DNA from 3 places in the Streptomyces sp. G45 genome. Region 1 is predicted to be linked to each of the others. Evidence: riboswitches for the same ligand, from Rfam matches in the RefSeq annotation. Region 1 holds a riboswitch; each other region holds the start of a gene.
The links. Region 1 has a riboswitch for cyclic di-AMP ahead of ACOBQU_RS09910 (M23 family metallopeptidase). Riboswitches for the same ligand answer to the same signal wherever they lie in the genome.

Region 2: it holds a riboswitch for cyclic di-AMP, as region 1 does, so the genes downstream of both, ACOBQU_RS15225 (NlpC/P60 family protein) here and ACOBQU_RS09910 (M23 family metallopeptidase) in region 1, are expected to answer to the same signal.
Region 3: it holds a riboswitch for cyclic di-AMP, as region 1 does, so the genes downstream of both, ACOBQU_RS20335 (M23 family metallopeptidase) here and ACOBQU_RS09910 (M23 family metallopeptidase) in region 1, are expected to answer to the same signal.

Annotation. Positions count from the first base shown of each region.
Region 1 is NZ_JBMUZU010000001.1:2,508,320-2,511,587, forward strand. Features, by position in the region: gene ACOBQU_RS09905 (GntR family transcriptional regulator) at 267-962, opposite strand; gene ACOBQU_RS09910 (M23 family metallopeptidase) at 1,298-2,131, opposite strand; cyclic di-AMP (ydaO/yuaA leader) riboswitch at 2,145-2,304, opposite strand; gene ACOBQU_RS09915 (M16 family metallopeptidase) at 2,666-3,268, opposite strand, start outside.
Region 2 is NZ_JBMUZU010000001.1:3,764,262-3,767,529, forward strand. Features, by position in the region: gene pcrA (DNA helicase PcrA) at 1-1,455, opposite strand, end outside; cyclic di-AMP (ydaO/yuaA leader) riboswitch at 1,748-1,892, shown strand; gene ACOBQU_RS15225 (NlpC/P60 family protein) at 1,901-3,178, shown strand.
Region 3 is NZ_JBMUZU010000001.1:4,854,897-4,858,164, reverse strand. Features, by position in the region: partial or broken gene ACOBQU_RS20340 (aldo/keto reductase) at 1-656, opposite strand, end outside; gene ACOBQU_RS20335 (M23 family metallopeptidase) at 871-1,977, opposite strand; cyclic di-AMP (ydaO/yuaA leader) riboswitch at 1,989-2,169, opposite strand; gene ACOBQU_RS20330 (PP2C family protein-serine/threonine phosphatase) at 2,405-3,268, opposite strand, start outside.

The sequences.
Region 1 (3,268 bases):
GAGCCGCGCGGGCCCCTTCTGGGTCCACGCGGCTCCGCCGTTTTCGCGTTCTTCAAGGGCGTGCCCGCGCTTATGTCTTCCCGAGTGCGCCACGGCTGTCTTCCCGAGTGCGCCACGGCGGCGCCGGGCGCCCGGAAATCATTCGGGATTACCTGGTACGACGAGACGCGCCGGGCACGGAAAGGGAATACCGGAAGCACTGGACGCCCGCACGCTCTGAAACTCGGCGGCGCGCCTTTCCCCGTTCCTTGTGTACGGCGCCGCCGTTAATTCCGTACGCCCACTCTGTTGACGGCGTGTTGCGAATCCCTCACACGTCCGGCGCGGCCCGCGGTACCCGCGATACGGGGACGGCAGGCGGACGCCGCGCGCTCGGCGTCCAGGGTGGTGAGCGCCCGCGCGCGCTCCATGTCGCGGCGGGCGACGGCGTCGACGACCGCGGCGTGCCCCGCCCAGGTCCGCTCGGGCACCGCCGGGACCTGCTCCACGTACATCCACGCCATCTTGTGGCGCAACTGCGTGAGCAGGGCGATCAGGCCCGGGCTCGCGGAGGCCTGGGCGAGCGTCTCGTGGAACCAGGCGTCGAGCGAGCGCAGTTCCTCGCCGCCGCCGCGCCGGGCCCGCTCCTGGCCGAGCCGCACGAGGCCGCGCAGCACCTTCAGATGGGCGTCCGTGCGCCGCTGCGCGGCGCGGGCGGCGGCCAGCGGCTCCAGGAGCGTGCGGACCTCGAGGAGGTCGGCGGCGTCCTGCTCGGTGGGCTCGGCGACGCATGCGCCCGCGTGCCTGCGCGTGACGACGAAGCCCTCCGCCTCCAGGGTGCGCAGGGCCTCGCGCACGGGGACGCGGGAGACTCCGTAGCGTCGGGCCAGCAGTTCTTCGGTGAGGCGCGTGCCGCGTTCGTAGACACCGGCGACGATGTCGTCCCGGATGGCCGTGCACACCGAGTGTGCGGGAATACGCATGACGGACCTCCGCGTCAATTCCCCTTATGCCCGAGGGCTCTTTGGATGCCAAGGGCTCTATGGGCTCTACGGACTCTATGGCAGGGGGCCGGGTTTTCCGACGGTGCGCGGATTCCATGGATATCTTTTGGCCACAGGTCCCAGGTCCCGGGGTATGGGCCGGTCGGGCCTCGGGCCGGACGAGCCTCGGCCCCGGGCATTGGGCTCCCGGGGGGGGATTGCGCTTCGGACTTCGGGCTTCCGGTCCCGTGACGCCGAAAGCCCCGGCACGGGGAGCCGGGGCTTTCGTACGGCTTTCGTACGGTGAGGTCGCGTCGAGGGCGACGCGTGCCGGGTCAGACGTTGACGCCGTGGGAGCGCAGGTACGCGATCGGGTCGATGTCCGAGCCGTAGTCGGCGCCGGTGCGGGCCTCGAAGTGGAGGTGCGGGCCGGAGGAGTTGCCGGTGGAGCCGGACAGGCCGATCTGCTGGCCGGGGGTCACGGTCTGGCCGACGGTGACGCTGAGGGAGGACAGGTGGCCGTACTGCGTGTACGTGCCGTCGTTCATCTTGATCACGACGTTGTTGCCGTAGGCGCCGCCCCAGCCCGCCTCGACGACGGTGCCCGCGCCGACGGCCTTGACCGAGGTGCCGGACGCGGCGTGGAAGTCGATGCCGGTGTGGCTGCCGGAGGACCACATGCCGCCGCCCGCCTTGTAGGCGGTGGAGACGTACGAGCCGCTGACCGGGGCCACGTAGGCGTTCAGGCGCTTGCGCTCGGCGTCGCGGGCGGCGCGCTCCTTGGCCTCGCGGGCCTCACGGGCCTCGCGCTCCTTCTTCGCCTTGGCCTCCGCCTTGGCCTTCGCGGCGGCCTCCGCACGGCGCTTCTGCTCGGCGGCCTTCTGGCGCGCCGCTTCCTCGGCCTGCTTCTGCGCCGCGGCGTCGATGGCGGCCTGCTTCTGCACGGCGGCCTGCGTGTCGATCTCGCTGGCCAGGGAGTCGCCGACGGAGATGGCCGGGGTCAGGCCGGTGGTCGCGTGGTCGGCGGGCGCGTCGGCGGCGAGCGCCGGAGCGGCGAGGCCCGAGATGACGCCGGTGGTGGTGAGCGCGGCGACACCGGCGGCGCTGGCCGTGGTGCGCGTGAGGCGGCTCGGGCGGCGGTGCTTGCCGGTCGGGCGGATGAGCGCCATGAAGCGGCTGGTCCTTTCCTTCCTTCTCGCCTACCGGGTTAGCTGACGGGTTCGGAGCAGGAAGGTCTCCTACGGGCTCCTCGCCGCGCGGCAAGGCGTCCGATTCACCCCAGGGGACTTGGGTCCCCGGCTCCCCTGGCTCGCGCCGTACGGGGACTCGGCGATGACTGTCCGGTGCCGCGGACGCGGCGTACTGCCTGACGGACAGCCGGATCGACGCTAAACGGCTCTTCTTTCAATCGACAAACGGATCCCGGCTTTTGTAGCGCACGCCACACGGCAGACACCCAACCTCCCTGTCAATTCGGACATATGGCGGCATGCAGGGACCCCAGGGGCTTCTTGAGCCTCCGGGGTCCCTTGAGTTACGCGGTGTTGGTGCCGGTTTGTCCGGGCGGTGCCGAACCTGCTTGGCGGGGGTGGCGGCGGGCCTGTCGGCCCGCGCAGTGGCGGGCCCGGCCATGCGCGCAGTGGCGGGCCCGGCCATGCGCGTGGCGGCGGGCCCGGCCATGCGCGTGGCGGCGGGCCCGCCGCTCAGCCGGTGACGACCGTCACCTCGCCGATGCCGAGCGCCTTCACGGGCTCCGCGATCTGCGCCGCGTCACCCACGAGGACCGTCACCAGGCGGTCGCTCGGGAAGGCGCTGACGACGGCCGCGGTGGCCTCGACGGTGCCGGTCTCGGCCAACTGCCGGTACAAATGGGCCTGGAAGTCGTCCGGGAGGTGCTGCTCGACCTGGTCGGCGAGGGTGGCGGCGACCGCCGCGGCCGTCTCGTACTTCAGCGGGGCCACGCCCACCAGGTTCTGCACGGCGACGTCGCGCTCGGCGTCCGTGAGGCCCTCCGCGGCGAGGGTGCGCAGCACCTTCCACAGGTCGTCGAGCGCCGGGCCCGTGTTGGGCGTGTCCACGGAGCCGCTGATGGCGAGCATGGCGCTGCCGGAGCCGTCCGGCGCGGAGCGCAGCACCTGACTGAAGGCGCGCACCCCGTATGTGTACCCCTTCTCCTCGCGCAGGACGCGGTCGAGGCGCGAGGTGAGGGTGCCGCCCAGGCAGTACGTGCCGAGGACCTGGGCGGGCCACACGCGGGCGTGCCGGTCCGCGCCGACGCGGCCGATGAGGAGCTGCGTCTGCACGGC
Region 2 (3,268 bases), 1.3 Mb from region 1:
GAGGACGCGCAGGTACGCGAGGACGTCGCGGACCTCCTTGCGCTCGTAGAAGCGGACGCCGCCGACGACCTTGTAGGGCAGGCCGACGCGGATGAAGATCTCTTCGAAGACACGGGACTGCGCGTTCGTCCGGTAGAAGATCGCGACGTCGCCCGCCTTGGCGTCGCCCGCGTCCGTGAGGCGGTCGATCTCGTCGGCGACGAACTGGGCCTCGTCGTGCTCCGTGTCCGCGACGTAGCCGGTGATGCGGGCGCCCGCGCCCTGGTTGGTCCACAGGTTCTTCGGGCGGCGGGACTCGTTGCGCTCGATGACGGCGTTGGCGGCGCTGAGGATCGTCTGGGTGGAGCGGTAGTTCTGCTCCAGGAGGATCGTGGTCGCGTCCGGGTAGTCCTCCTCGAACTGGAGGATGTTGCGGATGGTGGCGCCGCGGAAGGCGTAGATCGACTGGTCGGCGTCACCGACGACGCACAGCTCGGCCGGGCCCTCGGCCCCGCCTGCGCCACCGCCTTCGCCCCCGCCGCCGTCCTCGCCGTCGGAGTCCTGCCGGGAGGGGCCGACCAGCTCGCGCACGAGGGCGTACTGGGCGTGGTTGGTGTCCTGGTACTCGTCGACCATCACGTGGCGGAAGCGGCGGCGGTAGTGCTCGGCGACGTCCGGGAAGGCGCGCAGCAGGTTGACCGTCGTCATGATCAGGTCGTCGAAGTCGAGGGCGTTGGCCTCGCGGAGGCGCGACTGGTACATCGCGTACGCCTGGGCGAGGGTCTTCTCGAAGCCGTCGGCGGCCTGGGCGGCGAAGTCCTCCTCGTCGACCAGCTCGTTCTTCAGGTTGGAGATCTTGGCGCTGAACGACTTCGGCGGGAACTTCTTCGGATCCAGGTCGAGGTCCCGGCAGACCAGCGCCATCAGGCGCTTGGAGTCCGCGGCGTCGTAGATCGAGAACGAGGACGTGAAGCCCAGCTTCTTGTACTCGCGGCGCAGGATGCGCACGCACGCGCTGTGGAACGTCGACACCCACATCGCGTTCGCCCGCGGGCCCACGAGCTGCTCGACGCGCTCCTTCATCTCGCCCGCGGCCTTGTTCGTGAAGGTGATCGCGAGGATCTGGCCGGGGTGCACGCCGCGCTCGGCGAGCAGGTACGCGATGCGGTGCGTGAGGACGCGGGTCTTGCCGGAGCCCGCGCCCGCGACGATGAGCAGCGGGGAGCCCGCGTGCACCACGGCCGCGCGCTGGTTCTCGTTCAGCCCGTCCAGGAGGGCGGCCGGGTCGATCGCCGGGCGCGGGGCGCCGTCCCGGTAGTACGCGTCCCGGTCCACGGGCGCGTCGAACTTCCCGTCGAACAGGTCGTCCGGAACGGTCTCCGGGGCGCTGTCCTCGGGCGGCGGCGGGGGCTCCTCCTCGGCACCCTGTGGGGGTGTGAGGTCCGCCAGGAAGCTGTCGTCAAAGAGGCTGCTCATCGCCTCCCGAGTCTAGGCGGACCCACTGACAACCCGCCCCGGGTTCCGGCCAACCCCGCCCTGCCCCCGGCCACTCCCCTCGGTCACCGTGCGGTCACCCTATGCGATGGCGCCCCCCTGTCGCGCCACAGGCCCCGCAGCGCGACGAAAACGTATCGGGCATATCGAACACCAACCTTCCCCGGCGCCACAGGAGTTGGCTAGCGTGCCCCGCGGGCCGCACGTCCCCCAACCGGCGAACCACGCCGGACCGCGCGGCCTCCGCCGAGTCCGGCGCACCGCGTGACGCCACGGTCACGTGACGCTTCCGGAGCCGGGGACCCACCACGATCCCGGGGTGAATCGGTCCCGTACCTCCGTACGGGACGGTAGGGCAGCCTTCCGATCCGTCCGCCCGAACCCGACAGCTAACCCGGTAGGCGGTCCACGGAAGGAGTCGCCGACCTTGGCGTCGCACCGCAAGCCACGCAGCCGCCCGGCCCGCATACGCACGACCCCCGCCCTCGGCATCACGACGGCCGCCCTCACCTCGGTGGCCCTGCTCTCGCAGAGCGCGAACGCCGCGCCGTCCGCCCCCACGCGCCCCCACGCCCCCTCCGCGCCGGGCAAGCCGTCCCTCGAAGAGGTCCAGAGGAAGGTCGACGCCCTCTACCGGCAGGCGGGCACGGCCACGCAGAGGTACAACGCGGCCAAGGAGCGCACCGACCGGCAGCGCAAGAAGGTCGACCGCCTCCTGGACGACGTGGCCCGCCGCACCGACCGCCTCAACGACGCCCGCCGTCGGCTGGGCTCCTTCGCCGCCGCGCAGTACCGCACCGGCACCGTCTCCGAGACCGCCACGATGATGCTCGCCGACGACCCGAAGGGGTTCTTCGACCAGAACCACCTCGCCGACCGCCTCACGAGCCGCCAGAAGAAGGCCGTCGACGACTTCCAGACGCAGACCGTCGCCGCGACCAAGCAGCGCGCGAAGGCCGCCAAGAGCCTGAAGTCGCTCCAGGACTCCCGCGACGACCTGCGGACGAGCAAGCGGACCGTCCAGACCAAGCTGAGCGAGGCCCGCGGCCTCCTGTCGAAGCTGACCGCCGAGGAGAAGGCGCGGCTCGCCGCCATCGAGAAGCGGAAGGAGGCCGCGGCCCAGCGCAGGGCGGCCGAACTCGCGCGCAAGCAGGCGGAGGCCGAGCGCGAGCGGAAGGCCGAGGAGGCGGAGCGGCGGCGCGAGCGGGAACGCGAACGGGAGCGGGAGCAGGACTCCGGTACGGGGTCGGGGTCCGGGACGGGGGCCGGGTCAGGGTCGGGGTCCGGCTCGGACGGCGGCTCAGGGACAGGGTCAGGGTCCGGCTCCGGGTCTGGCAGCACGGACAGCGGTTACGCCGCCAAGGCCGAGAAGGTGATCGCCTTCGCCGAGCAGCAGATCGGCAAGCCCTATGTGTGGGGCGCCACCGGGCCCGGCTCCTACGACTGCTCCGGGCTCACCCAGGCCGCGTGGAAGACCGCGGGGATCTCGCTGCCGCGGACCACCTGGGACCAGGTGAAGGTCGGCACGAAGGTCTCGGCGGCGAACGCCAAGCGCGGCGACCTGGTCTTCTTCTACGACGACATCAGCCACGTCGGGATCTACATCGGCGACGGCAAGATGATCCACGCCCCGAAGCCCGGCGCGAACGTCCGCGTCGAGTCGATCTACTCCATGCCGATCCACAGCGTGACACGCCCCGCGTAACCCTCCGGCCGGACGGCGCCCCGTCTCCGTAGAGACCCGTCTCCGTAGAGACCCGTCTCCGTAGAGATCTGTCTCCGAAGAGACCCGTCT
Region 3 (3,268 bases), 2.3 Mb from region 1:
GGTGAGGAAGCCGGAGGCGAGCGCGTAGTACGGGACGGCGGCGAGCCCGGAGCGGGAGGCGATCTCCTGGAGCGGGCCCTCGTAGGTGTCGCGCGAGACCAGGTTGTAGTGCGGCTGGATCGCCACGTACCGCACCAGGCCCTCGCGGTCGGAGAAGTCCAGGAACTCCTGGAGGCGCTCGGCGGTGATGTTCGACGCGGCGATGGCGCGCACCTTGCCCGCGCGCACCAGTTCGTCGAGGGCGGTGAGGACCTCCTCGACGGGCACGGACGGGTCGTCGTAGTGCGTGTAGTACAGGTCGATGTAGTCGGTGCCGAGGCGGCGCAGGGACTCCTCCGCCGCGGACTTGATGGTGGCCGCGGCGAGGCCCTTGTGGTCGGGGTGGGCGCCGACCTTGGTGGCGATGACGACGTCGGAGCGGTTGCCGCGCGCGGCCAGCCACCGGCCGAGTATGGTCTCGGACTCGCCGCCCTGGTTGCCGTCCACCCAGGCGGAGTAGACGTCGGCGGTGTCGACGAAGTTGCCGCCCGCGGCCGTGTAGGCGTCGAGCACGGCGAAGGACTCCGCCTGGTCGGCGGTCCAGCCGAAGACGTTGCCGCCGAGGGCGAGGGGAAGACTTCGAGGTCGGACGGGCCCAGTGGGCGAAGAGTGGTCATACGGGTGATCAACGCCCTTGCGGACAGCGGAATTCCGGTGTCCGGCGCGGGAAGCGGGGCGGGGCGGGGCGGAGGGCGGCGCGGGTGTCGGGGCGCGGGGGCGTGACCGACGGCCCTGACGTCGGGGGGTCGTCGCCAGGGCCGCCGGAACCTGGGAGGGCCTTGGGGGCCGGGAGTCCCTTGGGGGGCCGGAAGGCCCTTAGAGGGTGAGGCCTTAGGGGGTGAGGCCCTTGTCGCGCAGCCACGCGAGGGGGTCGACGGTGCCGCCGCCGCTCGTGTGGACCTCCATGTGGAGGTGCGCGCCGGTGACGTTGCCGGTGGCGCCGACGCGGCCGATGACCTGGCCGGTGGTGACCTTCTGGCCGACGCTGACGCTCATCGAGGACTGGTGGCAGTACCAGATCTCGGTGCCGTCCTCCAGCTCCAGGACCGTGCGGTAGCCGTAGGCACCGGCGAGGCCCGCCTCCTTGATGGTGCCGGTGTGGACGGCCTTGAGGAGGGTACCCGCGGGGGCGGCGAAGTCGAGGCCGGTGTGGTGGCCGGAGGACCACATGGTGCCGGAGTCGCCGAAGTGGGAGGTGAGGGTGTACGACGAGGTGGGCAGCGCGTAGCTCTTGGCGAGCTTGGCGAGGCGCTCGGCCTCGCGCTTCTTGCGGGCCGCCTCCTCCTTCTTCCGCTTCTCCTCGGCGGCCTTGGCCTTGGCGGCGGCCTCCGCCTTGCCCTGCTGGGCCCTGGCCTGCTCGGCGGCCTTCTGCACGGCGGCGTCCTGGGCCTGCTGGCGCAGGGCGTCGTCGGCCTGGTGCCGCTGGTTCTCGGCCTGCTGGAGGATGCGGGCGCGCAGCGCCTCACCGGCGTCGGTGCCGCCCCGCTGGGCGTCGGCGTCGGGGACGCCCGCGGAGCTGAGGGGCGCGGCCGCGGCGGCCGTCTCCGGCGCCGACGGCGCGTCGTCGGATATCAGGGAGCCCACGCCGGGCAGCGACTCGGCGGCGGACGCCACGTCCGGCAGCGAGATGGAGACCGGCGGCTTGCCGCCCTGCGCCGTGGCGATGCCGCCCGCGCCGACGGCGGCGATGACGCCGACGCCGAGGACGGTGGAGCTGCGGGCGAGGCCGCCGCCGCCCTTCTTGTGGATGCGGTGCTTGCCGCGCACCGGCCGGACGGACTCCGCGGTGGGGTTCCACTCCTCCCAGGGCTGATCGGGCCCGGGGTAGGCGGCGTAGGGGGCGGTGTCGGCGAAGCCGGGGTAGTCACCGGGACCGGCGGTGGCCGGGTCGTCGTTCGGCACCTGAAGCGCTTGCGGAGCAGGCCGGTTGGACGCCACTGGGGCGCACTCCTTTCCTTCCTTCTCGCCTACCGGGTTAGCTGACGGGTTCGGAGCAGGAAGGTCTCCTACGGGCAGGCCGCGCGGACGCGGGGGCCTACGGGGGACGTAGACCGCGTACGCGAGAAGAGCCCGATTCACCCCAAGATGGTGGTTCCCCGGCTCCCTTGCGGGATTAGGCGTGTGCGCACGGAGCCGTCTCTCGTGACGGCTGGGACGACCGCGCTGCGTTATCGAACGTTAATAGACAGCGGGGCCGTATTCCAAGCCGTTCCGGTTGATCGTTAACGCTTACGCCACGAACACAACGGGACATCAGCGCCTGGAACGGGGCGAGTTGAGCCGCCCTCGTGACGCTGCGCGCCGGACTCGATCTCCGTACGCGGCTGACGCCCCGTCAAGTGCGGAGCACAGGGGCGTGGATCAGTCACGGGCTGTGACGGGGCCGCCGTACCGCGAGCAGCGCGAGATCGTCCGTGGCGCCGCCCCCGGTGTGTGCGATGACCTCCGCCACGAGCGTCGAGACGAGCGCCTCGGGGGCGTCGTCGCCCGCGAAGACCCGGCCGCCGAGCCGGGCCACGGGGTCGTAGAAGACGCCGTGCGCGTCGCGTGCCTCGGTGAGCCCGTCGGTGTACAGCAGCAGCGTGGAGCCGGGCGGGAACTCCGTCTCGTCGGCTCGGTCGGGCCAGCCGCCCAGCTCGCCCATGCCGAGCGGCAGCGCGGGCTCGGACGGCGCCAGGACGCACATCCGCCCGTCGTCGCGCAGCACCAGCGGCTCGGGGTGGCCGCGGTTGAGGACGCGTACGACGCCGTCGCCGCGCGGGATCTCGGCGAGCACGGCGGTGGTGAACCCCTCGAAGGCGTCCAGGCCGTCGCGCCGTGTGCCCTCCCGGGCGAGCGCCCGCTCCAGGCGCTGCGCGACCGCCTCCAGGGTGGCCTCCTGCTCGGCCGCCTCCCGGAAGGCGCCGATGACGACGGCGACCGCCGCCACCGCGCCCATGCCCTTGCCGCGTACGTCGCCGACGATGACGCGGACGCCGTGCGCGGTGTCCTGCACCGCGTACAGGTCGCCGCCGATGAACGCGTCGGCCTGCGCGGCCTCGTAGCGCGCGGCGACGTCCAGGCCGCCGATGCGGGCCTCCGGCTGGGGCAGCACGGCGCGCTGGGCGGCCTCGGCGATGGAGCGGGCGGAGGCGAGCCGGGCGTCGCCGCGGCGGACGACGCGGTTGATGACGACGGCGAGCGCGCCCACGGTCAGCATCGTCGCGAGCCCGGTGAGCACCTCCACGTC